DNA from 2 places in the Halocynthiibacter sp. C4 genome. Region 2 is predicted to be linked to the other one. Evidence: riboswitches for the same ligand, from Rfam matches in the RefSeq annotation. Region 2 holds a riboswitch; the other holds the start of a gene.
The links. A riboswitch is a leader RNA that binds a small molecule or an ion and turns the genes downstream of it on or off. The one in region 2 is predicted to bind glycine.

Region 1 (16,275 bases), on a different contig from region 2:
CATCGGCACCGAAGGAACGGCGCCGGTTCTGGCCCGCCAGATCAAAACGCGGATGGAAGAAATTCTAGAGCCAAACCTCGGCGGGCTTGCGGCCCTTGCTGGGCGGCTTCGCAATAGCGCGGAACAAAACCTTGGCCCAATCAAGCGACGCGATCTGTGGCGATGGGTGTTTTCCGCAAGCCCTCGCGCAGATTTCACCTCGGGGCGCGAGCGCCCCGCAGCCCTTGCGATCAAGGAGGCTATCGCAAACGGCGGCGCACCAACCGAAGACTTGCCGGGTGTTTGCGTTGTTTCAACAGGCGCAGACACCCGTGATATGATGACTTTGCGTGCGGTAAAGCGGATGCAGGAAGCCGACGCGATCTATTTCGCCCCCCTAAAAGACATGACCGTTCTTGAGCTTGCCCGCAGGGACGCCGAACGCGTTGAAACCATTGAAAGTAATGAGGTTTTTCAACAGCTTTTTGACTCCGCACAGGCCGGGAAGCGCGTTGTCTGGCTGACCAACGCAGACACCGAAGCCTCTACGTTCTGCAAAGAATTGGCGGCAGAATGTTCCGCCGCCAATATCCGTTTTGAAACCGTCGCGGGTGTGTTCCCGAGCGGGTAATTACTCTGCCGCGTCGAGGTATTCCTCAAGTGGCGGGCAAGTGCAGACAAGGTTTCTGTCGCCAAAGACGTTGTCTACACGGCCAACGGGCGGCCAGTACTTATCAACCTTGAAGGAGCCAGGAGGGAAGCATCCCTGCTCGCGGCTATAGGGGCGATCCCATTCACCAACAAGCGACGCAACCGTATGCGGCGCATGTTTCAGCGGATTGTTCTCCGCGTCCATTTCGCCGCTTTCAATCGCTGCAATTTCGGAGCGGATCGACAACATCGCGTCGATGAAACGATCAAGCTCGGCCTTGGTTTCAGACTCCGTCGGCTCGATCATCAGGGTGCCGGCAACCGGCCAGCTCATGGTCGGCGCGTGGAAGCCGCTGTCCATCAGACGCTTGGCGATATCATCTACGGTTACATGCGCACTTTCGGCAAATGGGCGTGTATCAAGGATGCACTCATGCGCAACATTGCCGCCTTTACCAGTGAACAGCACGTCATACGCACCAGAGAGCCGCGCTTTGATGTAGTTTGCGTTTAGGATCGCAACCTTGGTTGCCTGCGTAATCCCTTCGCCGCCCATCATCAGGCAGTAAGCCCAACTGATCGGCAAGATCGACGCGCTACCATAAGGTGCCGCAGAAACCGGCCCCTCTTCTCCGCCAGTCTCGGGGTGCCCAGGTAGAAACGGCGCAAGGTGCGCGCGCACACCGATTGGCCCCATGCCCGGACCGCCGCCGCCATGGGGGATGCAGAAGGTTTTGTGCAGGTTCAGGTGGCTCACATCGCCGCCCAGTTTGCCCGGCTGAGAAAGCCCAACCATCGCGTTGAGGTTCGCCCCGTCGATATAAACCTGCCCACCGAAATCATGGGTGATCTCGCAGACTTCCTTGACGGTTTTCTCAAACACGCCGTGGGTCGACGGATAAGTGATCATGCAGGCCGCGAGGTTTTCGCCCGCAGCTTCGGCCTTGGCGCGGAAATCTTCCACGTCGATGTCACCATTCTCTGCAGATTTCACCACAACAACCTTCATGCCGCACATCTGTGCCGAGGCTGGGTTTGTGCCGTGAGCCGAAACCGGAATGAGGCAGACGTCGCGGTGGCCCTCGCCACGAGAGCGATGATAAGCGGCAATCGTCAAAAGCCCCGCATATTCACCCTGCGCACCGGAGTTGGGCTGCATCGACATTGCGTCATAGCCCGTAATCTCGCAGAGGCGCGCGGAAAGGTCTTCGATCATCTCTGCATATCCAGCGGTCTGATCTTTGGGCGCGAAGGGGTGCACTGTGTTGAATTCGGGCCATGTAATCGGCATCATTTCAACGGCTGCGTTGAGCTTCATTGTGCATGAGCCAAGAGGGATCATCGCCCGATCCAGCGCCAAATCGCGGTCTGCCAAGCGGCGCATATAGCGCATCATCTCGGCTTCGGCGCGGTTCATGTGAAAGATCGGGTGCGTGAGGTAATCGCTCTCACGCAGGAAGGAAGCTGGGAAGCTTTGCTCAAGGCTTTCGGGGGTATCCGCAAGCCATTCATGCGCGGATTTATTCACACCAAAGGCGCGCCAAACCGCTTCGATCAAGGCCGCATCGACCGTCTCGTCAACCGAAATGCCAACGCGGGTGTCACCAACAGCGCGCAGGTTGATGCCCTCGGCTTCGGCGTTTTTAAGGATCGCTTTCTGGAACGCGCCAACTTCGACTGTGATCGTGTCAAAGAACGCCTCTGTCTCGACCTCAAAGCCACCATCACGCAGCCCGTTTGCCAGCGCGACCGTGTTGAAATGCACCATTTCCGCGATGGATTTCAGACCCTTCGGCCCATGGAACACAGCAAAGAAGCTCGCCATCACGGCCAACAGCGCTTGCGCGGTACAAACGTTGGAGGTGGCTTTTTCGCGACGGATGTGCTGCTCGCGCGTTTGCAGCGACAGGCGATAGGCCTTGCCGCCCTGCGCATCCACAGACACACCGACAATCCGACCAGGCATAGTGCGCTTATAGTTGTCAGCACAGGCCATAAACGCAGCGTGCGGGCCACCGAAACCAAGCGGAACACCGAAGCGTTGCGCAGAGCCAACGGCAATATCAACACCAATCGCACCCGGTTCTTTGAGCATTGTCAGGGCGAGTAGATCAGTCGCCATAATCGCGCTGGCTTTGGCGGTATGAAGCGCCTCCACCTCAGCCGCAAAATCGCGGATTTCGCCGTAGGTTCCAGGATATTGGAAGATCGCGCCGAATACGTCTTCGGCAACGAGATCATCGGGATTGCCAACGATGACTTCGATACCTAATGGTGCCGCCCGCGTTTGCATAACCGCGATATTCTGCGGGTGGCAATTCTCGTCGATAAAGAACGCCTTTGCCTTGGATTTCGACCCACGTAGCGCCATTGCCATTGCCTCGGCACAAGCGGTTGCCTCATCCAGCAGAGATGCGTTGGCAACAGGAAGGCCGGTCAGGTCGCTTACCATAGTCTGGAAGTTCAGCAGCGCCTCAAGACGCCCCTGCGCGATTTCGGGTTGGTAGGGCGTATAGGCCGTATACCACGCTGGATTTTCCAGAATATTTCGCTGGATTGCCGGCGGGGTCACACAGCCATAGTACCCCTGCCCGATCAGGCTGGTCATCACCTTGTTTTTCTTGGCCACCTTGCGCATTTTTTCCAAAAGCGCATGCTCCGTCATTGGCGCCCAAGGCAGGGCTTCGGCCTGACGGATACTGCCCGGAACTGTGTCGTCAATCAGCTCATCGAGCGACGCGTAGCCGATTGCTTTGAGCATCTCGGCCATTTCATCTGGCGACGGGCCGATATGGCGGCGGTTTGCGAAATCATAGGTGTTATAACCAGTGGTCTGATAGGGCATTTTGTGTCCTTACCCGATGAAGGCTTTATAAGCGGCTTCGTCCATCATGTCGTCCATTGGGCCGAGGTCTTCGACTTTGATCTTAAAGAACCAAGCGTCGTTCTCTGGATCGTCATTTACCTTGCCTGGCTCGTCGACAATTGCTTCGTTCACTTCGACAATCTCGCCGTCGATTGGCGCGAGGATATCGGAAGCGGCTTTCACACTCTCGATCACCACAACTTCGTCGTCCTTGGAGACTGTTGTGCCAACGTCTGGCAGCTCAACAAAGACAACATCGCCAAGCTGCTCGGCGGCGTGCTCGGTAATGCCAACAACAACAACGTCGTCCTCGACGCGCAGCCACTCGTGTTCTTCGGTGTATTTCATGGGGAGTCTCCTGTTTAACGTTTATAGGTTGATGGCCGGAAAGGCATATCTGCCACGGTTGCGGGGAGCCGCTTGCCACGCACTTCGGCATAGATAATGGTGCCGGTTTCCGCGTGGTCGATAGCAACATATCCCATCGACATAGGCCGTTCGATACTGGGGCCAAATGCGCCCGATGTCACCCGCCCCATCGGCTCTGTGGCGTCGGCACTGGCAAAAAGCTGGGTTCCGGCACGCATTGGTGCGCGCCCTTCAGGCAGAATGCCTACGCGGCGGCGGGTTGCCCCTTTTTCAAGCTCTGCGAGAATTCGTTCAGCCCCGGGAAAGCCGCCTTCACGTTCGCCGCCTGTGCGGCGGACCTTTTGCATCGCCCATTCAAGCGCGGCCTCGACCGGCGTTGTTGTTTCGTCAATGTCATTACCATAAAGGCACAGCCCCGCTTCAAGGCGGAGACTATCTCGCGCACCTAAGCCGATTGGCTCCACACCATCTTGGGCCAGAAGCGCACGGGCAAATTCAACCGCGCTGTCGTTGGACACTGAAATCTCGTAGCCGTCTTCGCCAGTGTATCCAGAGCGCGAAATCCAAAGCTCGCCGAAATCCGATTCCACAACAGCAACATCCATGAACACCATATCGGCCGCAGATGGAGCAAGCGCAGCAAGCGCTGCTTCGGCTTTCGGACCTTGCAACGCAAGCAATGCGCGATCTTCGACAACCTCAACCTCACAATCAGCAAGGTTCGCCTTCATATGCGCGACATCGGCCTCTTTACAGGCCGCGTTGACCACGAGGAACAGGTGGTCGCCACGGTTGGCCACCATCAGGTCGTCGAGAATGCCACCGTCTTCGTTGGTGAAAAGAGCATAGCGCTGACGCCCCTCTTTGAGAGGAACGATCGAAACCGGCACCAGACGCTCAAGCGCCGCCGCAGGATTATTACCGCGCAGGATCACTTGCCCCATATGGCTCACATCAAAGAGCCCCGCGCCGGTGCGTGTGTGCAAATGCTCTTTCATAACGCCGAGCGGATATTGCACGGGCATGGAATAGCCCGCGAATGGCACCATTTTGGCACCCAATTCTACGTGTAGGTCATGGAATACGGTCTGCGCCAGATCCGCGTCGAGGTGTGGGTTGGCCATTTGCCTTCTCCTCATCACCGGTACAACACTGGATATTCAGCGCGGCACCAAAACAAGCCCGCCCCATGCGCGCTCTCCTGATGCCCCCTCTGTCTCTGCCTTGCGGCGCCTGAGATCGTTATCCCTTCGGCGGGCCAATGGCCACTCTCCAGAGTTTTGGTATCCGAGCGGTCCTGAAGCCTGAGAGTTTACCGGGGCGGTTGCTCCTTCGGCACTGAAGGGCGTTCGCCCCGCAGATTCTCCCACTTGGATGTCGCATTATGTACCCACCTGTGCGCTTTTGGGCAAGGGGTTGTATTCGCCGGTATACAGGTTAAATCCGGTTACATGAAAAACCCTTTCTTCTTTGGCTATGGTTCGCTCGTGAACCAATCGACCCACACCTACACCAACGCCCATCGCGCCCATGTCACCGGCTGGCGGCGCACGTGGCGCTTCACACCGCATCACCCCGTCTCGCTTTTGACAGCGATCCGATGTGACGAGAGCAGCATTGACGGATTAATCGCCGAAGTTCCCGGCGCGGATTGGGCGGCCCTTGATGAGCGCGAAAGCGGATACAACCGCCACGTCACCGACGCTGTGCGCCACCCGCTTGAGTTCAAACCCGAAATCGCAATCTATGCCGTTCCCGAACAGGAGCCGTTTGATGCAGACGAAGGGCCAGGCATTCTGCTCAGTTATCTCGACGTTGTGGTTCAGGGGTATTTGCGTGAATTCGGCGAAGAGGGCGTTGCAGATTTCTTTGCCACAACAGATGGCTGGGACATTCCCATTCTAAACGACCGCCTCGCGCCCAAGTACCCGCGCGCCCAAGAGTTGAGCCCCTCAGAAACCGCATTGGTTGATGCTTATGTAGCCAAGGTCAACGCCGAAAACTAAACAGAGACATCCAGCGGCTCTGGCTCCGAAACGCCTCTGGAGCCACCGGTTTTTCGGCGCGGATGTCGCGCATGATCCGCGCCACCAACACAAGTGCAATCGCCGCAAAGACGACGCCGCCAATCGCTTGCCCAATAAGCACCCCTTCGGCCCCGTATAACATACTGCCGAAAATCACGAACGGGATCGTCCCAAGTGTGTTCCGGCCCCAGTTTACCATGGTGGAATAGAACGGATGGCCAAGGTTGTTAAACGATGCGTTCGCCACAAAAATCACCCCGTTGAAGAACCACAAGAGCGCCAGCGGGCCACAGAACAGCAAGATGATATCCGCCGTCACCCCATCCGCACGGAATAGAGCAAGCACAGGGCCGCGCAGCGCAAAGAGGATCAGCGCCACAATCAGCACGTAGCCCGCAATAAACAGCAACCCATCTTTGAAGGCACGCTGCACGCGGTCATGCAATTGCGCGCCATAGTTTTGGCCGATGATCGGTCCGATGGCCCCTGAGAGCGCGAAAATCACACCGAAAGCAATCGGTACCATCCGCGACACCACCGCCATTCCGGCGACGGCATCCTCTCCATATTCGGCCATCGCGCGTGTCACATAGGCCTGCCCGATGGGGGTTGAAAGCTGCGTAAGAACAGCAGGAACGGCAAGCGTATAGATTGCCCGGAAATCAAGCGCGAACTCCTCTGAAGTTGGCTTTTGCAGGCCGCCATAGTGTTTATAAATCGGGATCAGCGCATAACTGGCAATCGCAATACGCGCCGCCACCGAAGCAAGCGCTGCGCCCGTCAGTTCCAGATCAAGCCCGAAGATCAGGATGGGATCGAGCACTGCGTTAACAACGCCGCCAAGAATGGTCGCGAACATTGCACGTTTGGCATCTCCATGCGCCCGCAAAATCGCACCGCCAACCATGCCAACAAGCAGCAACGGCAGGCTTGGCACGATAATACGCAGGTAGGATACCGTGAGCGGCAAAACATCGCCTTTTGCCCCCATCCACCCCGCGAGCGTCGGCACGAATATCCAGACCGTCGCGGCAAAGACACTTCCGAACAAAACCCCATAAAACAGCGAAGTTGTTGCGCGGCGGCGCGCCATATCCTCGTCGCCCTGCCCCAAGGCCCGCGCGACCAACGCTCCCGCGGCGATGGACATGCCAATGCCGAAAGAACTGGTGAAAAACAGGATCGCGCCCGCGTATCCCACAGCAGCGGCAAGCTCGGCTTTGCCCAGCATCGAGATGAATATCATGTCGACGAAATCAACAATGAACACCGCCATCAATCCAATAGACGCGGTGAGCGACATGACAGTGACATGCCGAAATAGATTGCCAGTTAAGAACTTAGCCTGCGCGTTCGCGGGTTTGGCGGGTTCGGAATTTGACATGCAACCTCCCTGATCGCCGCGCAGAAATACGCGCGGGCACATGTGCAGGAAGGCTGACTATAGCGACGAAAACCCGAATGGGAACCGCAAAAACGGTCGCGCGATCTAGCCTTTGGCGCGGATCACCTGAAGCAGCGGCAGCACCGCGCTCATATCTGGTCCGTGCTCCATTCCAGTCAAAGCCTTGCGCAGCGGCATGAAAAGCCCCCGCCCTTTGCGGCCTGTCGCTGATTTAACGGCGGTGGTCCACTCTTTCCAGCTTGTCGCGTCATACGGACCATCCGGCAGAAGCGCGAGCGCTTCCTTCACGAATTCCGCGTCATCCGCATCAATTACAGGGTCCGCACCATCGCGGAACAGGGTCCACCAGCCTTCAAGATCAGCCATGGTCGAGATGTTCTGGCGCGTGGCTTCCCAAAACGCTTCTGCCTGATCGTCCGGAACGCCAAGTGCCGCGATTTGGTCGGCGACATCGGCAAAGGGCTGCTCGGCCAGAACGCGCGCGGTCAGAGGTTTAAGGTCTTCAACGTCGAATTTGGTTGGCGCAGACCCGAATTTGCTCAGGTCAAAACCTTTGATCAGGTCATCCATTTCTGTGCGCAGTTCGACAGGGTCGCTAGAGCCAAGCCGCGCCATCAAGCTCAAGATCGCCATTGGGGCAATCCCTTGAGCGCGCAGATCGCGAAGCGCCAATGTGCCGAGCCGTTTTGACAGCGCCTCACCCTGCGGGCCCGTCAAAAGCGAATGGTGCGCGAAGTTTGGAACCTTGCCGCCAAGTGCTTCGATGATCTGGATTTGTGTGGCGGTGTTGGTTACGTGGTCGCTGCCGCGCACAACATCGGTCACACCAAAATCGATATCGTCACAAACCGACGCGAGCGTATAAAGGAACTGCCCATCGCCGCGGATGAGAACAGGATCAGACACGCTGGCCGCATCAATCGACAGATCGCCAAGAATGCCGTCATGCCACTCAATCCGTTCCTGATCGAGCTTGAACCGCCAATGGCCGCCACGCTCCGCGCGCAAAGCGTCTTTTTCGGCGTCGGACAGCTTCAGCGCCGAACGGTCGTAAACCGGCGGCTTGCCCATGTTAAGTTGTTTCTTACGCTTGAGATCAAGCTCCACAGGTGTTTCAAAACACTCGTAAAACCGCCCATCCTTGCGCAGCTGCTCTGCCGCTTCTTCGTAGCGTTCAAGCCGTGTTGACTGGCGCTCGATCCGATCCCACGTTAGGCCAAGCCATGTGAGGTCTTCTTTGATGGCCTCGACATATTCTTCCTTGCTCCGCTCCGGATCGGTATCGTCAATCCGCAGGATAAACTCGCCACCTTGAGCGCGCGCGATCAAATAGTTGAAAAGCGCGGTCCGAAGGTTCCCGATATGGATATAGCCTGTCGGGCTTGGGGCAAAGCGGGTGGTTGTCATGGCAGGGCCTCTTGGATGGTTTGGCCCCTCTTACGCTGCCCTGCGACGGCAGGCAAGTAACCCGCAGGATTTCCCGCGTTTATGTCGGCTTAACGGGCCAGTGACCCTCAAGATCGCGCAGACCCGCACCGATCAACTCCTCAAGCACATCCGTATCGATATCCGACAGCTTATTGAAATAGAGACACGCCTTGCCGAGTTTATGCTTGCCAAGCCGCGCAAGAATATCGCCAAAGTCGCCATAACCGGGCATGATATAGACAGAGAAATTTGCCTTGCGTGGGGCAAAGCCCGTTGCCAAGAAGTCCCCTTCTCGCCCACTTTCATAGCGATAGTGGTATTGCCCATAGCCAACAATCGCCTCGCCCCACATCACCGGATTATATCCAGTGACGCGCTTGAATATATCATTCAGCCTGAGCGCATCCGCGCGTTTGCCCTCGTGTTCAATTGCGGCAAGATAGGCGTGAACGTCCTGTTCGGTGGGTTGGGTCTTGTTGGCCATGACGCACCTCCTTGCGCTCAGTTTTCGCAAACCGAACCGCTGTGGCAAGGCTTTTCTGGCTTAGGAGCCGTCGCGCCAACGGTTCACAATCGGGTAGCGACGATCAAGCCAGAACGCGCCTTTGGTCAAACGCGCACCGGGTGCGGACTGAAAGCGCTTGTACTCTGAGATATAGATCAGATGTTCCACCCGCTTCACGGTTTCGCGCTCAAACCCTTGCGCAACCAGATCAGCCACTGACAAGTCCTCATCCACCAGCCCGTGCAAGATTGCATCCAGAACCTCATAGGGCGGTAGGCTGTCTTCGTCTTTCTGATCTGGTCGAAGTTCGGCGCTTGGTGGCTTATCAATGATAGAGACAGGGATAACCTCGCCCTCTGGCCCTTTCATCCAGACACGGTGATTGGCGTTGCGCCAGCGACACTGCTCAAACACACGGGTTTTATAGAGGTCTTTGATCGGGTTATATCCGCCCGCCATATCGCCATAGATCGTGGCATAGCCCACAGCGACTTCGCTTTTGTTGCCCGTCGTCAGGAGCATCTCGCCGAACTTGTTGCTCATCGCCATGAGAAGAAGCCCACGTAGTCGCGATTGGATGTTTTCCTCGGTCAGCCCCGGTTCCATCCCCTCAAAGAACGGCGCGAGCGTATTTGTAATCGCGGCGCGCCCCTCGGCAATTGGCACATAATCATAGTGACAGCCGAGATTTTTCGCCACGGCCTCCGCATCATCAAGCGACCCTTGCGACGTGTATTCACTGGGCAACATAACACAGCGCACGTTCTCCGCGCCCAGCGCGTCCACGGCGATCGTAGCTACAATTGCAGAGTCGATCCCGCCGGACAGGCCAAGCAGCACCTTTTTGAACCCCGTCTTGGCCATATAATCGCGCAGCGAATGCACCATCACGTGATAGTCCTGCTCCCAAGCATCAGGGCGCGGCGCGACTTCGCCGTTCACAACGCTCCAACCGTTTTCATCCTTTTCAAAATCGAGGTGGCGCAGCTCTTCGGCGAATACGCCCATCCGATCTACAAGCGCACCATCCGCCCTAAGGGTGAAGCTTGAACCGTCAAAAACCTGATCGTCCTGTCCGCCAACCATATTCAGGTAGACAAGCGGCAAACCCGTGTTGTTCACCCGAGCGCGCATCCGTTCAAGGCGCGTTGGGAATTTATCGCGGTAATAAGGGGATCCGTTCGGCACCAGCAGGATTTCCGCGCCCTGCGCCCCCAAGCTTTCGGCAACGCCTTCGTGCCATGAATCTTCGCAAATCGGGCTGCCGATCTTGAGCGGCCCTACTTGATAGGGCGCGCCAACCTCTCCGGCTGCAAACAGCCGCTTTTCGTCAAACACGGTTTCATTCGGCAGTTTGGTTTTGAGCGCCCTATGAGCGATCACACCACCCGAAAGAATATAATAGGCGTTAAACAGCTTCTCGCCATCGAAGTACGGCCCGCCAATCCCGATGACCGGCCCATCCGCACAGTCTTTGGCCAAACCTTCGATGGCCGCCATCGCATCGCGAAAAAACGCGGGTTTGCGCACAAGATCCTGCGTTTGATAGCCAACAGAGAACATTTCCGGCAGGGCCAGCATATCAGCTTTGGCGGCGCGAGCCTCTTCCCAAGCGGCGCGCGCTTTGGCGATATTTCCGTCGATATCCCCAACCGTGGGGTTAAGCTGCGCCAGAGTTAATCGAAATGTCACGAGCTGTCCTGTCTTCTCGATACGTTTACCGGAGTTATCTACCCAAGCCCCTGCCCAAGGGAAAGGGGGCACAGGTAATTAGACGCTCATTAACTGCTTGTGAACGCAAAAGCGTTGTCACCCCAAATTCTGTCCCATAAGCTGCCATAGCATTTCGTTGGATTCTCGGGGGTTACGGTGCCAAAAGCGATACTACTCAAGGCCGAAACACAAACCACGGCAAAGACGCTTGCCCTCGGTTTCGGCACAAGCGCACTCATTTTGCTCGGGTCCATGGCATTCGCGCAGGACACTCTTACCAAAGAATACGACAACGGCGGCGTCTATGAAGGCACGTTTCAAGACGGCAAACAACACGGGCGCGGCACCTATACGCTGCCTAACGGCTATCGCTATGAGGGCGAATGGGTCGAGGGGCAGATAAAAGGGCGTGGCAAAGCCGAGTTCCCAGGCGGCGCTGTCTATGAAGGACAGTTCGACCAAGGCGAGCCGCATGGGTTTGGCAAAATGACTTTTGCCGATGGCGGTGTCTATGAGGGCGACTGGCTTGATGGCGAGATAACCGGCAATGGCATCGTGACCTATGCAAACGGTACGACCTATCAGGGTGGTTTCAAAGGCGGTCTGCACCACGGCGTTGGGACGCTCGAAAGCCCCAACGGCTATATCTATGCTGGCGAGTGGGTTGACGGTGTCAAAGAAGGTCAGGCCGAAATCACATTTCCCGGCGGCGCAACCTATAAGGGCGACGTTGTAAACGGCACCCGCAGCGGCTCCGGCAAACTCGTGATGGAAGACGGGCTGTCTTATGTGGGCGGATGGCTCAACGAACAATTTCACGGCGAAGGCGTGCTGACCCAATCAAATGGCGATGTCTACACTGGCCAATTCGAGAATGGCAAACGCGCGGGCACGGGCAAAGTCACCTATGCCAACGGCGATGTTTATGAAGGCCAGTTCACCAACGATGAACGCCACGGCCAAGGCACATTCAACGGGGCGGACGGGTATAAATACGTCGGCAACTGGGTAAACGGCAAAATCGAAGGCGAAGGCGAGATCACTTACCCTGATGGTGCGGTCTATACCGGCACTTTCGCGGCTGGTTTGCCCGATGGAACCGGAAAAATCACATATGCCGACGGTGGAACCTATGAGGGCGGCTGGAAAGCGGGCGTCATCGAAGGCGAAGGCCGCGCAACTCAATCCAGCGGTATGGTTTATGAAGGCGGGTTCAAAAACGCCCAATACCATGGAATCGGCAAGATCACCTATCCAAGCGGTTATGAATACGCGGGGGCATGGGAAAATGGCCAACGTCATGGCGAAGGCACCACGAAATACGCGGATGGTTCGATCTATGAAGGCGCGTTCGTTAACAACAAGCGCGAAGGCATCGGCGAAATCACGATGCCGGACGGGTTCAAATATTTCGGGCAATGGAAAGATGGCCAGATCGACGGCGAAGGCGTCGCCACTTATGCCAATGGGGATGTATACACTGGCGAGTTCAAACAAGGCAAACGTGCAGGTAAGGGCACGATGGCCTTTGCCAGTGGCGAGGAAAAAGAGGGAATCTGGCGCAACGGTGCATTAACCGATGGCACCGAAGACAGCACCGAAGCCAACGAGGCAGACACAGCGCCAGAAACCGAAGACTCCGCAACACCTGAAGCCCCGGCAAACGACGGCTAGATACTGAAAATCTACCTTTTCGCGGTTTGTTGCGAAAATCCTCTTTTCTTTCGAGGCGGGCTGCGTATGATCGCGCCCATGAACGCAAACGCACATATGTCTCTTATTGCAACCGCGCCGGTTTCCGGTTGTGGCGCTGGCCTATGCGCACTGCTGCTACTTAGCTGCCTCTGAGCGTGCCATTTCTGGCGCGAGCGCTCAGGGGAGGACACCGCGCCAAGAGAGGGCAACAAACCGCCCGTAACCAGCACAGCTAAGACATACGAAAGATTTCAAAATGACCGATACAGCCAAACAAGATCACGTCTTGATTTTTGACACCACATTGCGCGACGGCGAACAAAGCCCCGGCGCAACAATGACCCATGACGAGAAACTCGAAATTGCCGAGATGCTCGACGATATGGGAGTTGATATTATCGAGGCCGGTTTCCCGATTGCATCAGAAGGTGATTTCGCGGCGGTAAGCGAGATTGCGCGCCGCGCAAAGAGTGCCCAGATTTGCGGCCTTGCCCGTGCGAACTTCAAAGACATCGATCGCTGTTGGGAGGCCGTCAAACACGCCGCGCGCCCACGCATCCACACATTTATCGGAACATCGCCACTTCACCGTGACATCCCGAAACTCAACAAAGACCAGATGGCAGAGCGCATCCACGAAACCGTGACCCACGCGCGCAACCTCTGTGACAACGTGCAATGGTCCCCGATGGACGCGACCCGCACCGAAGAAGACTATCTCTTCCGTGTGGTAGAGATCGCGATCAAAGCAGGCGCGACGACAATCAACATCCCTGACACTGTGGGCTATACCGCCCCGCGCGAGAGTGCGGACATCATCCGGCGCTTGATCGAGAATGTGCCGGGTGCTGACGAGATCATCTTTGCGACGCACTGTCACAACGACCTCGGCATGGCGACAGCCAACTCCCTCGCCGCGGTTGAAGCTGGTGCCCGCCAGATCGAATGCACGATCAACGGCCTTGGCGAGCGCGCCGGCAACACCGCTCTCGAAGAGGTGGTGATGGCGCTCAAGGTCCGCAACGACATCATGCCCTACCAAACAGGGATCGACGCCAAGAAGATCATGCAGATCAGCCGCCGCGTTGCCTCCGTTTCTGGGTTTGCTGTGCAGTACAACAAAGCCATCGTTGGCAAGAACGCCTTTGCACACGAGAGCGGCATCCACCAAGACGGGATGCTCAAGAACTCTGAGACATTCGAGATCATGCGCCCCGAAGACGTGGGCCTCACTGAAACCAACATCGTGATGGGCAAACACTCCGGTCGCGCTGCATTGCGCTCGAAGTTGGCGGATCTCGGCTTTGAATTGGCCGACAACCAACTCAAGGATGTGTTCGTTCGTTTCAAAGAGTTGGCCGACCGCAAGAAAGAGATTTTCGAGGATGACCTCATCGCCCTCATGCGGGACTCTGACGCAAGCGAACAGAACGACTACCTCAAGGTAAAATCCTTGCGCGTGGTTTGCGGCACCGATGGTCCGCAGGAGGCCGCGTTGACCCTCACGATTGACGGTGAGGAGAAATCCGTCACCGCAACCGGAGATGGCCCCGTTGATGCCACCTTCAACGCGGTTAAGGCTCTCTATGACCACAGCGCGCATCTTCAGCTCTATCAGGTTCACGCCGTAACCGAAGGCACAGACGCGCAGGCCACCGTCAGCGTGCGGATGGAAGAGGATGGCAACATCGCCACTGGCCAATCCGCTGATACCGACACTGTCGTTGCCAGCGCCAAAGCCTATGTCAACGCGCTCAATCGCCTGATCGCGCGCCGCTCAAAAGTCGCGCCGAATTCAGACGTGAAAGAGATCAACTACAAGGATGTCTCATAGGCCTTTGCCAAGAGAATCCACCTCTAAGACCAAAGGGGCGCCACATTAAGTTGGCGCCCCTTTTGCATAGCCCCCCCCCGAGAGCGAGTTCGTTACGGCTATGAAATGGTGTCTTCAAACAGCGCAAATGTTGCAAAATGTAAATAATTGCGGAAAATCAAGGCAATTCTGCGCTTAAAAATGTCAGATATCTGCAAGCGGCAAAAACTCGCCTTTGGCCCCCTAATGTTCTCTTTATAATCTGCAAAGGGCCGATTATAAGTGTGAATGGCCTGTAATCCGAGAGTCGGACAGGCAATAACCAGAAGAATTGGGACAGTGGGCTATGGCAGGATTTGCAGGATTGTTTTCGTCGGATATGGCGATTGACCTTGGGACGGCGAACACGCTCGTTTACGTCAAGGGCAAGGGTGTCATTCTGAACGAACCTTCCGTGGTTGCCTATCACGTCAAAGACGGGCGCAAACAGGTTCTGGCCGTAGGTGAAGATGCGAAACTTATGCTTGGCCGGACACCCGGAAGCATCGAGGCCATTCGCCCGATGCGCGAAGGTGTGATTGCCGATTTCGACGTGGCCGAAGAGATGATCAAACACTTCATCCGTAAGGTCCACAAACGCACCACGTTCTCCAAGCCAAAGATCATCGTCTGTGTACCCCACGGTGCGACACCGGTTGAGAAACGCGCGATCCGCCAGTCGGTTCTGTCAGCAGGCGCACGCCGCGCCGGATTGATTGCAGAGCCGATTGCCGCTGCGATTGGCGCGGGAATGCCGATCACGGACCCGACAGGCAACATGGTTGTCGACATCGGCGGCGGGACAACCGAAGTGGCGGTTCTGTCGCTTGGCGATATCGTTTATGCGCGCTCGGTTCGCGTTGGTGGTGACCGGATGGACGAAGCGATTATCAGCTACCTTCGTCGCCAGCAGAACCTCTTGATCGGAGAAAGCACAGCCGAGCGTATCAAGACCTCTATCGGCTCCGCACGGATGCCTGACGACGGGCGCGGCTCCTCCATGCAAATCCGCGGACGCGATCTTTTGAACGGTGTGCCAAAAGAAGTTGAGATCAACCAAGCGCAAGTGGCCGAGGCCCTTGCCGAACCGGTACAACAAATCTGCGAAGCCGTGATGACCGCGCTTGAAGCAACCCCGCCAGACCTCGCGGCCGATATTGTGGATCGTGGCGTTATGCTTACCGGTGGCGGTGCGCTTTTGGGTGAGCTTGATCTGGCCCTACGTGAACAAACTGGCCTTGCTGTTTCGGTTGCGGATGAGTCGCTCAACTGTGTGGCGCTCGGCACTGGCAAGGCGCTCGAATACGAAAAACAACTGCGTCACGTCATCGACTACGACAGCTAATTAGACACGGGAGATACCGTGGCAAGTGAACGCACGAACAACGAAAATTACACAAGGCCAATCCGGCGGGTGCTGGTTGGCCTTCTTGTGCTTGTGCTGCTGGCGGTGTTCCTTGTCTGGCGGATTGATAGCCCGCGCGTGGAGCGTTTCCGCGCGCAGGTAATCGACACGATCATGCCAAGTTTCGGTTGGGCGCTGGCGCCGGTTACGGCCTTCGGCAATATGGTCGATGACTTTCAGGGCTATGCAAAGCTCTATGAACAGAACCAAGAGTTGCGCCGCGAACTACAGCAGATGAAAGCGTGGAAAGAGGCCGCACTTCAGCTTGAGCAACGCAACGCCAAACTGCTCGACCTCAACAAGGTGCGCCTTGACCCGAAACTCACGCATGTCACGGGCGTGGTTCTCGCCGACAGCGGCAGCCCGTTTCGTCAATCGGT
Region 2 (16,275 bases):
CAGGGCGTTAAGCGCCTGAAGCGTCCAGAATCCAAGATCATGTGCCATGAGCTAAGTCCTCCCCGGACGTTATGTCCCGACCGCAGGCGAGCGGCCGGGACAGTTTTGTCAGTTGGAGACGGGTGCCATCTCGCAGCCATTGGTCGCGTCGGCTTCCGCGGGAAGCTGAGCCAGGACCTTCTGCGTCAGCCCACCTTCACCAGAGACGGTTTCGTAGACATAGACGGGCTGAATGATGTTGTTGGTTGCGGGGTCGATGGAGAGCTGACCGCGCGGTCCCTCAAAGCTGACCTGGCGCAGGGCAGTCGCCAAAGATGCACGGTCGTTTGCGCCGGTTTTTGTCGCCTCAATCAACGCGCGAGCAGCATCATAACCTTGAACAGCAAATTCCGATGGAGCGCGGCCGGTTTCCTCGGTGAACGCAGCCACGAAAGCAGCGTTCGCCTCGCTGTCGATGGTCGGCGCGTAGTGAAGCGCCGTAATGACGCCTTCGGCGGCCTCGCCCTGCGCGTTCACGTAAAGCGGCGAGGTCAGGAAGCCCGAGCCATAAAGGGGAAGGTCTGCCTTCAGGCCAAAGCTGTCATATTGCTTGACGAAGGAAATCGCCTCGCCGCCTGCATAGAAAACGTAGACCGCATCAGCACCGCTGGCCTTGGCCTGGGCGAGATAGGGACCGAAGTCTTGCGTCTTTTGGAACGGCGTGAATTCCTGCCCGACGATCTCGCCGCCTGCGGCGGTGAAGGTCTCGGTGAAGGCGTCGATCATCTGGCGACCGGCAGCATAGTCAGGCGCAAGCGTGAACACCTTTTTCACACCCTGCTCGGCCATCCAGGTGCCCATCGGACGGTTGATCTGGCCATTGGAAAACGACATCCGCGTGATGAAAGGCGAGCAGGAGGCACCGGTGGCCTCGTCATTGCCGGCATTGGCCACGATCAGCGGCACACCTGCGCCATGCACCATGTCGCGCACCGCACCCAGAACACCGGAACTGACGATCCCGACCATCACATCGACCTGGTCCTGCAGGATCAGTTTCTTGGCCTTTCCAAGCGCGACAGGCGGCTTTACCTCGGTGTCTTCACGGGCGATCTCGAAGGTGACACCGGCCTCGGAACCGAACTGTTGCAGACCGAGGTTGAATCCGGTCTCGATTTCATTGCCGAGCGACGCGTAGACGCCCGAGAAAGGGAGCAGAAGCCCCACCTTGATGTCTTCTTCGGCAACAGCAGGCACAGCGAAGCTGGTGGCGAGCCCGAGGGCCGCCAGGATAGTGCGTTTCATTTTGGATCTCCTCCAGTTGGTTAACGACCCCTCCTCAGGGCCTATCCTAAGTCGCCCCCACCCACCGGAACGGTGACACCGGTGATGTAGGAGGCCTCGTCCGACGCCAGGAACAGGATGGGACCTGCCTGCTCGTCGAGCGTTCCGTATCGTTTCATGAACGAGGACTGGATCGTCTGGTCGACGATGGTCTGGTACCAGTCCTCGCGTTGTTCTTCTTCAGCGTTGGGGTTGCGCGGCACGACCCGTGGCGGTGCTTCGGTTCCGCCCGGAGCGGTTGCAACCACTCGAATGCCGCATTCGGCGACTTCCCAAGCCAGGCTTGCAGTGAGTGCGTTCACGCCGCCCTTCGCTGCTGCGTAGGGCACGCGGTTTAGTCCGCGGGTCGCAATGGACGAAACATTAACGATTGTACCAGAGCCTTGCGGCAGCATCCGCTCAATGGCGGCGCGGCAGCAGTAGAGCGTCGGGAATAGCGAACGACGCACTTCTGCGTCGATTTGCTTGGGCTCGTAATGCTCAAAGGGTTTGGCCCAGATCGTACCACCGACGTTGTTGATCAGGATGTCGATACGGCCCCAAAGGTCACAGGCCTTTTGCATCGCCTTTTCGCAGCCGCTCCAGGTCTCGAGGTTGACCGAGATCGCCTCGACCTCTCCCCCATTTTCGCGGATCGCCGCGACGACGTCTTTGCGCGCGGGCGAGCGGTCCACGATCAGAACCCGCGCCCCCTCGCTGGCCGCTCGTTCGGCGACGCGGCGGCCGATACCCTGTGCCGCGCCGGTGACGACCATCACCTTTTCATCGAAACGGCGTGTCATGCCGCTTCGGCCTTCTCTTCGGTGGGGTTGAATTTCTCGTAGTAGAAATTCGCGGGCTCAACGCCCAGTTTCCCGAAATGCGCGCGCACTGCATCGACCATCGGCGGCGGCCCGCACAGGTAGACGTCGCAATCCCCGTCATGCAGGTCATCGCCGCTGAGGTGATCGGTCACGAAACCCTTGCGCTCATGCGCGTCTTCTTCGGCGGCTAGAATGGTGATCACGGTGACGTTGCCGATCTTTTCAGCAAGCGCGTTGACGCGGTCCAGTTCCACGAGGTCAGCGGCGCGGGTCACGGCGTAGTAGAGCGTGATCGGGTGCTCTGCTCCCTGCTCAGCCACCTGTTCCAGCATCGAGAGGAACGGCGCTAGACCGGTGCCACCGGCGAGCCAAACCTGCGTGCGCTCGATTGGCCTCAGGTAAAAGGCACCCATGGGACCGGTTGCAGTCAGAGCGTCGCCGGGTTTCGCCTGCTCGCCAAGATAAGTGCTCATGACACCGCCGGGCAGGTTGCGGATCAGGAAAGTGGCCTCTTGCGCGCCTGGCGCGGAGGAGAAGGAATAGGACCGGTGCTTGTCCGTGCCTGGGACTGTCAGGTTCACATACTGGCCCGGGAGGAAGTTGATCGGCTTGGCCAACTTCACCCGAAGCCCGAAGGACGTCTCGGAAAGTTTGTCAACGCCCTGCACTTCGGCCTCCACGGCCTCGGGCGCGGTCTTGCAGATGGCGGACGAGGCCGGGACGCGCACGACGCAGTCGCTTTCCGGGGTCATCTGGCAGGTGAGCGCATAGCCCTGTTCGGCCTCCTCGTCGCTCATCGACTCGTCCATGTAAAATTCCAGCTCGTACTCGCCCTTCTCGACGAAGCACTTGCAGGTGCCGCAGACGCCATCCCGACAATCCATCGGCAGGTTGATCTTCTGACGAAAGGCCGCATCGGTCACCTTCTCATCGTCATCGCACTGGATGACGCGCGTGACGCCATCTTCGAAATTCAGGGCAACGTTGTAGGTCGTCATGGCATGCTCCTCCCTTGGCCGCGCACCCTGACGTGGATGCGCGGAGGTTTTCAGTCTCCCGGAGAACGGGGATCAGACGTGATAGACGTCGATCACGTGGTGAATGTGATCGTTCTTCAAGACCACCTTCTTGTCGGTGATCAGCGGCTTTGGCCCGCTGGTGTCGATCGTGTAGAACGACGTGCCCCAGTGGGTATCGGTCTCGGCGTAGCGGTAGCTCAGCGTTTGCCAGTTGAAGCGCAGCTTGATTTCGCTGCCTTCACGGCTCAGCACTTCGATGCCCGACAGGTAATGGTTCGTGCGCGGCTCCGGCAGTGAGGTCGCCGACGACCGGTCGGTCTTGATCCGGAATACGCGGTCCTCGATGCCCTGCTTGTTGGGGTAGTACATCAAGGACATCTCGTTCTGCGGATCCTCCGTCAGCGTGTCGAAGTCATCCCACGTGGGCATCCAAAACGGACAGTCCTTGTGGTAGAATGTCAGCCAGGTGTCCCAGTCGCGGTCGTCCAGAGCGCGGGCCTCCGCGAAGAGGAAGGCCTGGATGTCTTCGAAGCTCATCGCTTCGGTTGCAGGGCGTTCAAGAGTTGCAGTTGTCATGTTCTTTCCTCCTCACTCGGCTGCGACACGCGCTGCAGGCGCGGTTTCGCGTTCCTTGGCGATGGCTTCACCCATCCGCTCGGACCAATTGCTGTGTTGAATGACGAAGAGACCTTCGTCTTCGGTGCGGGCACCGGACAGAACCGGGTTGATGCCCAGGGCCTTGGCGTCCTCATCCGGGCCTTCGATCCATTGGGTCGCACCGCGTGTCAGGTCATTCCACTTCGCGTGCGATGCGCCTGCGTAGCCACGCTGCGTGGCCCGGAATTCCTCGGTGTCGTCCGGTGTCGCCATACCCGAAGCGTTGAAGAAGTCCTCGTACTGCCGAATGCGGCGGGTGCGGGCTTCCTGGCTCTCGCCCTTCGGCGCGATGCAGTAGATCGTGACCTCGGTCTTGTCGACCGAGACGGGCCGGAAGACGCGGATCTGGCTGGAGAACTGGTCCATCAGGAAGACGTTGGGATAGAGGCAGAGGTTGCGCAGCACTCCCACCATCCATTCGGCCTTGGTCTTGCCGTAGGTCTCCGTCCATTCCTCCAGACGCGGATAGCCGGGGCGGTTGGTCGGGTCGGCCCATTCGGTCCAGAGCAGGATGTGACCGTTCTCGTAGGCATGAAAGCCGCCGCGCTGCTTCGCCCATTTGGACGCGTCAGTCGCCTTGATGTTGTCTTCCTTGCCGTCGTCGGTACGGTGCGCCGTCGTGGCCACGTAGTTCCAGTGCACGGCCGAGACGTGGTAGCCATCAGCGCCGTTTTCGGCCTGCAGCTTCCAGTTGCCGTCATAGGTGTAGGTCGAGGACCCGCGCAGCACTTCGAGGCCTTCATCGGCCTGATCGACGATCATGTCGATCATCTTGCGCGCTTCGCCAAGGTACTCTTCCAGCGGCTTCACATCCGCATTGAGCGAGCCAAACAGGAACCCGCGATAGTTTTCGAACCGAGCGACCTTGGTCAGGTCATGGCTGCCATCCTGATTAAACTGCTCCGGGTAGCCTGCGCCCTTGGGGTCTTTGACTTTCAGAAGCTTGCCGGTGTTGGAAAAGGTCCAGCCGTGGAACGGGCAGGTGAAGGTCTTCTGGTTGCGACGCTTGAAGCGGCACAGCTGCGCGCCACGATGCGAACAGGCATTGACCAGCGCGTGCAGCTCGCCGTCCTTGTCGCGGGTGATGACGACGGGCGTACGACCCATGGTCAGGGTGAAGTAGTCACCCGGGTTTGGGATCTGGCTTTCATGCGCCATGTAGATCCAGTTGCCTTCAAAGATGTGCTTGATCTCAAGCTCGAACAGCTCTTCGTCGGTGAAGATGTCCCGGCGGCACCGAAAGACGCCGTTTTCCGGGTCGTCCTGGATCGCGCCGTCGAGCCGCGCTTCGAATTCGTCGAGATTGGATTGGGTGAACATTGTTGGTCCTCCTCCTGACTGCCTTGGCGCTTTGGCACGCGCTTTGGCTGGGTTTGATATCCGTGTCGCGGGCCTATTCGCCGGCGACGGCTTTCATGGTCCGACCGCCATCGCGGCGGAAGAAATTGATCTTGTCCTGGTCGAGCGTTGCGCCGATGCCGATGCCTTTGGGGATCTCGACACAGAAATCGCGGTAGATGATCGGCTCGGCCAGAATGTCTTCGGTCAGCAAAAGCGGGCCGAACAGCTCGGTGCCCCATGCCAGATCTTCGACAGTCGAAAACAACTGCAGGGCCGCAGCAGTGCTCAGACCGGTTTCCAGCATCGTACCGCCGTAAAGGCCCAGCCCTGCCGCCTGACCGATGGCGATGACTTCCGATGCGCGCTTGAGCCCGCCCGACTGCCCAATCTTGACCGCAAAAACATCCGCCCCGCGCACTGATGCGACTTCCAAGGCGTCTTCGGGACCATTCAGCGCCTCGTCAGCCATCACGGCGATTTCATAGCCTTTAGCGAGTTCCGCCATGGCGCGGCGATAGCGGGCGGGCACCGGCTGTTCGACCAGCTCGCACCCTGCCTCTTGCAAGCCCTTCAGTCCCCAACGTGCGTCCTGCACGGACCACGCAGTGTTCACATCGACGCGCACGCTGGCAGCGTCACCAAGGGCCTCTTTGATCCGCGCCACATGCGCCACGTCCTCGCGGACAGACCGCTTGCCGATCTTCAACTTGAAGATGTTGTGGCGGCGGGTTTCGATCATCTCCTGGGCTTCGGCGATGTCGGTCTCGGAATTGCCCGAGGCCAGCGTCCAGGCGACCGGTAGACGCTCGTGCACGGCCCCGCCAAAAAGTTGCGACACCGGCACGCCCAAGCGCTTGCCCAGCCCGTCCCAGAGGGCGATCTCGACGGCTGTCTTGGCGATGCGGTTGCCTTTCACCAGCTTGTCGATCAGCTGGATCGCACCATTCACATCGTCGCCGTTTCGACCAATCAGCGCAGGCGCGATATAGGTCTCGATCGCTGACTGGATGCCTTCAGGGCTTTCCGGACCGTAGCTAAGGCCGCCAATCGTCGTGCCCTCGCCGATGCCTTCGGAGCCGTCCGAGAACGTGACCCTGACCAGCACGGCAGTTTGCGTGCGCATCGTGGCCATCGAAAGCACGTGACCACGAATGGTTGGGATGTCGAGGATCAGGGTCTCGATCTGGTCAATCTTGGTCACTGGGGCTCACCACATCTACAGGTTTCCATTGGCTGTAGATTGCCCGCTGGAGGCGGATTCTGTCGATGATTGGGGAGGTCTTGGGTGATACCCTGACGAGACACGACGCGCCCGGCGGAACCTCTCAAACGAAAACAGGCGCCACAAATCGTGACGCCTGCGACGGATCATTTACGTGGATGACTACTGATTAGAAATCGACCTCGACGGCGACGCCACGCTCGACTGCCAGATCGACGACCGCCGCGGCAACAGCAAGGTCCTGCAAACCAACGCCGGTACCGTCGAACAAAGTGATCTGATCGTCCGACGTGCGGCCCGGATGGCTGCCGTTGATCACGGCGCCCAGCTGAGCAATGTCACTTTCCCTGATCAGTCCTTCAGCGATAGCATGCTGCGCTTCGCCGATGCTGATGGATTGCGCGACCTCGTCGGTGAAGACGGAGGCGCGGGCCAGAAGTCCGGCCTCGACCTCTTGTTTGCCCTTCGTATCGGTCCCCATACAGGCAAGGTGCGTACCGGGACTGACGTGATCCGCCACAAGGGACGGCGAGAAGGCCGAAGTGATCGAAATAATGACATCCGCCTCATCCATTCCGGGCAGATCGACAGCCTCGAACGGCACGCCGACCTCTTCGGCGACCTTGGCTAGGTTGGGCAGCATCTCGGGGTGATAATTCCAGCCGATGACCTTCTCGAAGGCGCGCTGTTCCAAAGCGGCGCGGAGTTGGAACGTGGCCTGATGGCCCGCGCCGATCATGCCGATGACCTTTGCGTCCTTGCGTGCCAGGTGCTTGATCGACACCGAGGACGCCGCCGCCGTGCGCAAGGCGGTTAGTAGGTTCCCGCCCACCATGGCAGACGGTTTGCCCGTATCGGGATCGAATAGGAACACTGTCGACTGATGGTTGATCAGCCCGCGCTTTTCCAGATTGTTGGGCCAGTAGCCGCCGGCCTTTAGGCCCAGCGTCAGCCCGGCCCGGTCAAACCCGCCCTTGAACCCATAAAGCGCGTCCTCATGCCCGATTGCTTCGCGCACCACAGGGAAGTTGTAGGCATCTCCCGACGCCATGGCGGCAAAGACCTGCTCTACCGCGTCGAAAGCCGCCTTTTGGGTCATCAAGTCGGCAATTTCTCGTTCGGGGACAATCAGCATGGTCAGGCTCCAAGGAATTTGGCCCCGCCCGGATGAAAGCCGGACAGGGTACGATGTTTCAAGATTGGATCAGTAGGCGCGGCCGCGGGCCGAGACCGGCCAGACGCTTTCGACCTTGCCGTTCCGCACACCGACATACCAGTCATGCACATTTGCGGTCGGGTCGCAGTGGCCGGGCACGAGCTTGAGCTTCTCATTGACCTTCAAGACGCCATTCGGGTCGGCAATCACGCCGTGCTCGTCCGAGCACTTGACGTATTCGACGTCGTCGCGCCCATAAATGAACGGCAGACCGCTGTCGACCGATTGCGCCTTGAGGCCTGCGTCGCAGATCGCCTTGTCGGCCTTGGCGTGGCTCATGACGGAGGTCAGGATGAAGAAGGCGTTTTCCCATTCGCCCGCATCGATGCGCTTGCCCTCGTGATCGAGGATACGGCCATAGTCGGCATCCATGAAGGCATACGACCCGCACTGCAATTCATTGTAGAGACCCGAATTCGACTCGAAGTAGTAGGACCCCGTGCCACCGCCTGATACCAAATCGGTTTCGATCCCTTCGGCTTTCAGCGCGTCGACCGCGTCCTGCACCTGGGCAATCGCTGCGTCGATCTTGGCCTTGCGGTCTTCGAAACTGTCCATGTGCTGCATTGCGCCCTGATACGCCTGAATGCCGCGATAGGTCAGGTTGTCCGCCGCAACGGCCGCCTTGGCGATCTCTACCACCGCCGGTGTTGTGGTCACGCCGCAGCGTCCGGCACCGCAGTCGATTTCCACGAAGACACCCAGTTGGGTGCCTGCCTTAACGGCAGCCGCCGACAGGTCCGCCACGTTGGCGACGTCATCGACACAGACGATCACCTCGCCACCGCTCAGCTTGGGCAGTTGCACCAGTCTCTCGATCTTGCCCGGGTTCCGGACTTGGTTGGACACGAGGATTTCCTTGATACCCGCGCGGGCGAACACCTCGGCCTCGGACACCTTCTGGCAGCAGACGCCAATGGCGCCACCCAGCTCCATCTGCAGCTTCAACACGTCGACGGATTTGTGCATCTTGCCGTGCGCGCGATGCCGCATGCCGTGCGCCTTGGCATAGTCGCCCATCTTCTTGATGTTGCGCTCGAGCGCGTCGAGATCCAGCACCAGAGCAGGCGTTTGGATAAAGTCTGCATCCATGCCCGGCTTGGCGGGAATGTCGAAACCAACCTCGTAGGCGTCCAGGTCAATCATGTCTTTCATGAGAATTCTCCTTTTCAGCCCTGCATCCAGGGCAGTTTGTCCAGATCGACGTTGCCGCCGGTGATGATCACGCCGACGCGCTTACCTTTGAAGGCGTCGGGATTCTTGAGAATGGTGGCGAGCGGCACGGCGCTCGAGGGTTCCATCACGATGCGCAGGTGCTTCCAGATCAGCTTCATCGCATCGACGATTTCCTGTTCCGAGGCGGTGTAGATCTCGGACACGTGGTTCGACACGAAATGCCATGTCAGATCCTTGAGCGGCACAAGCAGACCGTCAGCGATCGTCTTCGGCGCATCATCGGCAATGATGTGACCCGCCTTGAAGCTGCGATAGGCGTCGTCGGCCTGCTCGGGTTCGGCGGCAATCACTTTGGTCTCCGGGGCCAGCGTCGACAGCGTCAGGCAGGTGCCCGAGATCATCCCGCCGCCTCCGATGGGTGCCACCACCATATCCAGCCCGTCGGTCTGCTCCATGAACTCCTTGGAACAGGTGCCCTGCCCCCCGATCACGCGCGGATCGTTGTAAGGATGGACAAAATCGCCGCCCGTCGCGGCCTGCACCTCGGCAAAGGTCGCTTCGCGCGAGGTTGTGGAGGGCTCACATTCGGTGATCACACCGCCATAGCGCCTCACTGTGTCTTTCTTCGCCTGCGGCGCGGTGCGCGGCATGACCACGTTGCAGGGGATGCCACGCAACATGGCGGCGTAGGACAGGCACGAAGCATGGTTGCCGCTCGAATGCGTTGCGACCCCTTTGGCGGCCTGATCCTCATCCAGGCCAAAGACCGCGTTCGTGGCCCCGCGCACCTTGAAGGCTCCCGGTTCCTGAAAGTTTTCGCATTTGAAGAACAGCTCGCAACCCGCCAGTTCGCTCAGATAGTCCGATGTCCGCACCGGCGTGCGCCGAATGTGCGGGGCGATCCGGACATGTGCAGCGAGCATGTCGTCGTAGGTGGGCACGTACATCATACTGTTCCTTGCTCTTGCAGAGGGGCCGTGGCGCCTGAGATCACGGTGCCTGCACTATTGACGGTCCGCGACTCCGCAACCTTCTCGGCCACCATTTCGGCGGTAACGGCAGACAGGGTCCAGCCAAGATGCCCGTGTCCGGTGTTGTAGAACACCCGGTCGCGGACGCCCTGCCCGACCTTCGGCATCATGTTCGGCATCATCGGACGAAGACCCGCCCATGGGATGGCGTGTTCGGTGCTCACACCGGGGAAGAACCGTTCGCACCACTTCACCAACGGGCGTACCCGGTCGTCGCGAATATCGAGGTTATACCCGTTGAACTCCGCCGTGCCGGCGATGCGGAACCGGTCTTTGCCCAGACGACTGGTCACGACCTTGGCCTCGTCATCGAGCAAGCTGATCCAGGGCGCGGACTGCTGGCTTTCCTCGTCATCGAGACGAACGGTGATCGAATAGCCTTTGACCGGATAGACATTCACCCGGTCGCCAAGCTGCGCCGCTAGGCCTCGGCTTTCGACACCCGCACAAACGACGATGGCATCGAAGGTTTCGGTCTGGCTTTCGTTGTTCCGACTCCAGGTCAGGCGCACCTCGTTCTTGTCTGCTTTCAGCGCATCGACATCAGTGCCGAAGCGCAGAACCGCCCCAGCTTTCTCGATGGATTTGGCAAGACCCGTCGTGTAGCGGTGAATGTCGCCGGTGAAATCGCTCTCGGTGTAGTAGCCGCCGTAGAAATCGCCGCTCAGCGCCGGCTCGATCTGGCGGACCTCTTCGGGTGCCACCGCGCGGCGCTCGAGCCCGCCTTCGGCAAGCAGCTCATTGACCTCGGTCGCGTGATCGAACTCTGCCTTGGTCGTATAGATGTGCAGTATGCCACGGTTCTCGCAGTTGAAATCGAACCCATGCCGCTCCGCCTTTTCCCGCAACAGACCCCGCGCGGCAATCGCCATGCGCGTCGTCTCGACGGTGTTCGCCCGGTACTGCGGGATCGACGCCACGAACTCGGCCATCCAACTGTATTTGTGCCAGCTCGGCTTGGGGTTAACGAGAAGCGGCGCGCCCCGCGTCATCATCCATTTCATGCCCTTGAAAACCGTGGACCAACGGTTCCAGGTTTCGGCATTCGATGCGGACAACTGCCCGCCATTGGCGAAAGATGTCTGCATCGCGGCATAACGATTGCGATCGAACAAGGTGACGTCATAGCCCCGGTCCATCAGGCTCGAGGCTGTTGTTACGCCGGTGATCCCGGCGCCGATTACGGCAATTCTGGTCATGGCATCCTCCCGCGACCCAAGGTTTCGTCCTGCCGGATGACAGGTCCAATCCCCTCTGTCGCGGGATGCGGAGGCTCCACAGCGCGCTTCAGATCGCCGCGCTAATCACAGTCCTTTTGCCTGAGAGGTTCCGGGGGGTTGCTCCTTCGGCGCCGAGTGATCGGCCTCTCCTGTGACAGCTTGGTAGGCTGTATATGCTCTAAACAGATATTAGTTTCACGTCAAGACTATTTTAGACTGCATCTTTTTGTGGTTCTTTGGCGAGAGCATCTCGGTAGTCTTCCGAGGTCACCCAAGCCCCAAGGCGGGCGAGGATTTCGTTGAACGCCCGCATCTCCTGTGACGAGAGCGGGTCCGTCAGGATCACCTCCAGACGATCAGACAAACGGCGTGCCACTTGGCGAACGTCCTTGCCCTTTGGCGTCGTGGAGAGCAGGAACACCCGCGCGTCTTCGGTCGAGTTTTCTCGCTCGATCAAACCTGCACCGATCAAGTTCTGGATGATTCTCGACGTCAAACTTCGGTCGAAACCTGTTATTTTCGCGATTTCTGCGAAAGTCGTGCCCGGCCGATCATCGATCAAACGTAACACCCGCAAATCGCGGATCCGGCATCCCGTCTCTCGCAGGAAAATCTCGTCATTGGCCTGGATCGCTTCCTGGGCGACGATGTTCAATCTGTACGTCAGGCGCTCATTCTTGAATGTCTTGTCGGTCTGCACGATCCGCTTCTCCTGTCGTCGATACCAAAAAGGTATCACGTCTTACCCTGATTTCTACACGAAATAGTCTTAACAAGAAACTATCTTGCCGGACAAGTATCTCCGTGCAATATTCTCACGTTGAGATGAATTGGAGCCCGCGAAGATGTTTCCCACCTGGTACGAGACTCACCGCAATACGTCACAAGAATGGCTGCAGACCCTGCATCGCCACCCGGAAATCGGCTTCGAAGAGGTGCGGACGGCGGCCTTTGTCGCGGAGCGGTTGACCGACCTCGGTTACACTGTAGTGACTGGCATCGGCGGCACGGGCGTCGTCGGGACCTTGCATGGTCAAGATGCGTCACCTGAAGCGCCCGGACGTTGTATCGCCTTTCGGGCAGAACTTGATGGCCTACCGATGCAGGAGAAAGCCTCGGTCGGCTACGCGTCCGAAATTCCCACCCGATTTCACGGCTGCGGGCATGACGGACACATGGTCACCGCACTGACCGCCGCCGCCTATCTCGCGGCGCATCGGGATTTCGACGGTACAATTCGCTTCATCTTCCAGCCTGCAGAAGAACTCCTCACCGGTGCACGCGCAATGATCGCAGACGACCTCTTCGAGCGGTTCCCCTGCGATGAGATCTACGCCTTGCACAACTCACCTGACCTGCCCGCTGGTCAGGTCGGCGTGCCGACGACAGCGGCTCTGTCTTCTGCGGACAACATCGATATCACGATCCGAGCGCAAGGTGCGCATGGGTCGATGCCGCATACTGGGCAGGATGCCATTGCAGCGGCCGCCCATCTGATCTCATCCGTTCAGCAGGCCGCCACGCGCAGCTTTGACGCACGCCACACAGGCGTGATTTCCATTGGCCTGATCCAAGGCGGCACGGCCCGCAATATCCTGCCCGATACAGTCCGGATCGAAGGGACAATGCGCACGACGGCGACCGAGGTGCGCGATACGCTGGCCGATTTGCTGCAGGACGCCGTGCGCGCGGCCGAGCTGCTCTTTGGCGTGCTCATCGAGATCGATGTCACCAGCATGGTGCCCGTTACGCTGAATAATCCCACCTGCGTCGCCGCGGCCGTGGCTGCGGCAACGCGGGTCGCTGGGTCAGAGCGCGTCACCGAGAACGCTCGCAGCCTCATGGCGTCCGAGGACTTCTCCGAGCTCTCAGCCATTGTCCCAGGCGCATATTTCTTCATCGGACAAGGCGGTCACGCGCCTCACCACCCGGAATTCGTCTTCGACAAGGATATCATTCCTGTCGGAGCCGCCATCTTTGCCGACCTGGCAAAGCACCGCACGAGCGCAACGCTCAACTCTCACCAACTGACCTGAACCAGATATCATCCAAGGGAGGATCCAGATGATCACCTTCACCAAATCCATGTTCAAAGGCGCTGTCGCCGCAACCGCAATGATGGCGGGGACGATGGCGAGTTCCGAGACGCTCACGATGTCGTCCTGGGTGCCGCCGACCCACTTCGTGCACACCGACTTCCTCGTGCCCTTCACGGAGAAGGTCGCTGAAGTCACGGAAGGGCGCGTCAACGTCGTGATCCTGCCCGCACCGCTGGCCAGCCCGCCCCAGCATTGGGAATTGGCACGCAACGGCGTGGCCGACATCACCTGGGGCAACTTCACCTATGAGCCCGAGCGCTTCGTTTCGATGTGGTTTGCCGAGTTCCCGAATGCCGGAACCAATGCCGAAGCTCAAAGCCGGGCACTGTGGCAGACCTATGAGGCTTACCTCGCCGACAACGCGGCTTTCGACGGTGTGAAAATGCTTGCTGTCGGCATGTTCGGCGGCGGCCAGCTGCACCACGGCTCCAAAACCGTGACCTCGCCCGAGGATGTGGCCAACGTCAAGTTCCGCATGGGCGGACCGATCCAGGAAAAACTGTTGACCTCGCTGGGCGCGGTTCCGGTGGCCGCACCGGCCACCAAGGCCTACGAGATGTTGGAAAGCGGTGTCATCGACGGGTCGCTTCACACCATGGAATCCGTGGTCAACTTCCGCCTCGAAGACAGCCTCGAGCACCACACCATCTTCCCGAAGGGCTTCTACGACGCGACCTTCTTCGTCATCATGAACGGTGCCAAGTGGGATGGGTTGGCTGACGAAGACAAGGCTGCCATCGAAGGGATCATCGGTGAAGCGCTCTCCGCCGCATGGGGCAAGAACTTCGACCTTCAAAACCCTGCCGCCACCGAAAAGCTGGGCGCGGCCGGTCATGAGATCGTGGAAGCCTCTCACGAACTGATCGCAGCGGTGGATACCATCTACGACACGATGGTTGCCGATTGGGTGGAGGCCGCCAAGGCCGCTGGCGTTGCCGACCCGCAGGCCATGCTGTCCTTCTACAACGACACGTATGAGACGCTTGCAACCGAATCCGCATCATCTGCATCGAACTAAAACGCGTAACGGGGACCGGTTTTCTGGTCCCCGCTTCTTTGGGAGGAGACAGGATCATGCTGTCCATGGCATGGAAAATCCGCCGGGGAGTTGAAACAGTCATGGCACTGTTCCTTCTGGCAATGGTCGCACTGACCTTCGCAGACGTGATCGGGCGCCGGCTTGTCGGCAAACCAATCTACGGAGCAAATGACATCACAGAGCATCTGATGGCACTGGTTGTTTTTGCCGGCCTTCCTCTGGTGACCGCGGCTGGGGCGCACCTGACAATCGACTTGCTCGACAAGTTTGTGAACAAGCCCTGGATGGCGTGGTGGCGCGTCCTGATCAGCGTTCTGGTGACCACAGTGCTGGCTCTTATCGCCTGGCTCTTCATCAAGCACGGCTTGAACGCGTCGCGCATCTCGGAAGTCAGCCAAGCTCTCCGTGTCCCACGCGGCCCGCTCTATTTTTACATGGCCGCAAGCTGCGCCCTCTCGGCGCTGGCCGCCATGGCCATCGCCGTCACCGGTCCGATGGTCGATCCCGAAGATACCCACGAGGAGGAAGCGCTATGATCGTCGGCTCCATTGCTATGCTCGCGGCTATTCTGCTGGCCTTTCTGCGGGTGCCTCTCGCCTTCTCTCTGCTCGCCGTCTCCGTGGCCGGGATCGGGTTCGCCATCAACTGGAACATCGCGCTGCAACTCCTGCCGCTGACGATTTCCGACGCGGTCCTGTCCTACGATCTGGCCGTTGTGCCGATGTTCATCCTGATGGGAAACGTGATTTCCAAGACAGGTATCGCCCACGATCTGTTCCGTGCCGCCTATGCCTTTGTCGGCAATGTACGTGGCGGTTTGGCCCTTTCGACCATGGTTGCCTGTTCCGGGTTCTCTGCAGTCTGCGGCTCCAGCTACGCCACCGCGGCCACCATGGCCAAGGTCGCCTATCCGAGCATGAAGAAGTACAACTACTCGGATGAGCTCGCCTCCGGGACCATTGCCGCTGGCGGCACGCTGGGCATTCTGATCCCGCCCTCGATCATCATGGTAGTCTACGGCATCCTAACCCAGACCAATATCGGGGACCTGTTCATCGCGGGTGTGATCCCCGGCCTCCTGGGCCTCGCGCTTTATATGGTCGCGATCCGGTTCGTTGCAGCGCGCAATCCCAGCCATGCACCACAAGGCGAAAAGACGCCTTGGCCGGAAAAGCTGAAAGCGTTGTCCGGCATCTGGCCTTTCGTTTTGCTGTTCGGTCTCATCATCGGCGGCCTCTATGCCAAGCTCTTCACACCGACCGAAGCGGCCGGCATGGGCGCCGGCCTCGCGATCCTAATTGCGACGTTCCATGGTCGCCTGACCTGGAAAGTGCTGCGGACGGTCATCATCGACACGGCCTATACGTCAGTCTCGCTCTACACGGTCCTGTTTGGTGCGCTGATGCTGTCCAAACTGCTGACCCTGTCCGGTCTGGCAGCCGGTGTCCTGGCGCTGGTGCAATCCACGGGCCTTGAAGGCTACGCTCTGATCTTCACGATCATGCTCGTGTTCATGGTGTTGGGCTGCGTCATGGACTCCATGGCGATCATCCTGATCTTCGTGCCACTCTTCGCGCCGATCGTGGTCGCTCAAGGGTTCGATCTGGTCTGGTTCGGCATCATCGTGATCGTTGTGACAGAAATCGCACTCGTCACGCCGCCGGTCGGCATGAACGTCTTCGTTCTCAAGGCAGTTCTGCCCGATGTTCCGGTGGTTCGGATCTTCAAGGGTCTCGTACCATTTATCGCCGTAGATGTGGTGCGCCTTGCATTGCTGGTGGCCTTCCCCGCGATCACGCTTTGGCTGGGAAGCACCGTCGGTTAGGCGTGAGCCACTTCCCAAATGAATAGCGACGGGCGAGGAGAAATCCTCGCCCGTCGCATTATTAGGCGATGTCCTCAAAGGCTCAGCGGTTCCGCGATATGATCGGGTGCCTTGGGCACGATCCCATTGGGATTGAGCGCCTTGATCGAATAGTAGCCATGCAGGATGTGATCCATGTTCACCGTTTCCCGCACGCCGGGCAAGTTGAGCATCCGTGTGATGTAGTCGGTGAGCCGGGGGTAGTCCTTGACCTGCCGCCGGTTGGTCTTGAACAGACCATGATAGGCTGCGTCGAAACGGATCA

Region 1: another riboswitch for glycine. It lies ahead of gcvT (glycine cleavage system aminomethyltransferase GcvT); the one in region 2 lies ahead of OU789_RS14780 (D-amino acid dehydrogenase).

The regions. Positions count from the first base shown of each region.
Region 1 is NZ_JAPEIE010000002.1:809,159-825,433, forward strand. It holds gene OU789_RS11175 (NAD(P)-dependent oxidoreductase) at 1-610, shown strand, start outside; gene gcvP (aminomethyl-transferring glycine dehydrogenase) at 611-3,475, opposite strand; gene gcvH (glycine cleavage system protein GcvH) at 3,485-3,844, opposite strand; gene gcvT (glycine cleavage system aminomethyltransferase GcvT) at 3,859-4,989, opposite strand; glycine riboswitch at 5,148-5,244, opposite strand; gene OU789_RS11195 (gamma-glutamylcyclotransferase family protein) at 5,317-5,871, shown strand; gene OU789_RS11200 (MATE family efflux transporter) at 5,855-7,276, opposite strand; gene gltX (glutamate--tRNA ligase) at 7,382-8,704, opposite strand; gene OU789_RS11210 (DUF1801 domain-containing protein) at 8,784-9,209, opposite strand; gene OU789_RS11215 (NAD+ synthase) at 9,270-10,922, opposite strand; gene OU789_RS11220 (MORN repeat-containing protein) at 11,196-12,617, shown strand; gene OU789_RS11225 (2-isopropylmalate synthase) at 12,895-14,472, shown strand; gene OU789_RS11230 (rod shape-determining protein) at 14,798-15,835, shown strand; gene mreC (rod shape-determining protein MreC) at 15,854-16,275, shown strand, end outside.
Region 2 is NZ_JAPEIE010000004.1:39,019-55,293, forward strand. It holds gene OU789_RS14730 (branched-chain amino acid ABC transporter permease) at 1-48, opposite strand, end outside; gene OU789_RS14735 (ABC transporter substrate-binding protein) at 109-1,284, opposite strand; gene benD (benzoate diol dehydrogenase BenD) at 1,326-2,105, opposite strand; gene benC (benzoate 1,2-dioxygenase electron transfer component BenC) at 2,102-3,124, opposite strand; gene benB (benzoate 1,2-dioxygenase small subunit) at 3,197-3,721, opposite strand; gene benA (benzoate 1,2-dioxygenase large subunit) at 3,734-5,122, opposite strand; gene OU789_RS14760 (muconate cycloisomerase family protein) at 5,196-6,344, opposite strand; gene bhcD (iminosuccinate reductase BhcD) at 6,535-7,500, opposite strand; gene bhcC (3-hydroxy-D-aspartate aldolase BhcC) at 7,570-8,736, opposite strand; gene bhcB (beta-hydroxyaspartate dehydratase BhcB) at 8,751-9,704, opposite strand; gene OU789_RS14780 (D-amino acid dehydrogenase) at 9,704-10,987, opposite strand; glycine riboswitch at 11,086-11,170, opposite strand; gene OU789_RS14785 (MarR family winged helix-turn-helix transcriptional regulator) at 11,220-11,708, opposite strand; gene OU789_RS14790 (M20 metallopeptidase family protein) at 11,854-13,044, shown strand; gene OU789_RS14795 (TRAP transporter substrate-binding protein) at 13,073-14,125, shown strand; gene OU789_RS14800 (TRAP transporter small permease) at 14,182-14,682, shown strand; gene OU789_RS14805 (TRAP transporter large permease) at 14,679-15,971, shown strand; gene OU789_RS14810 (glutathione S-transferase family protein) at 16,046-16,275, opposite strand, start outside.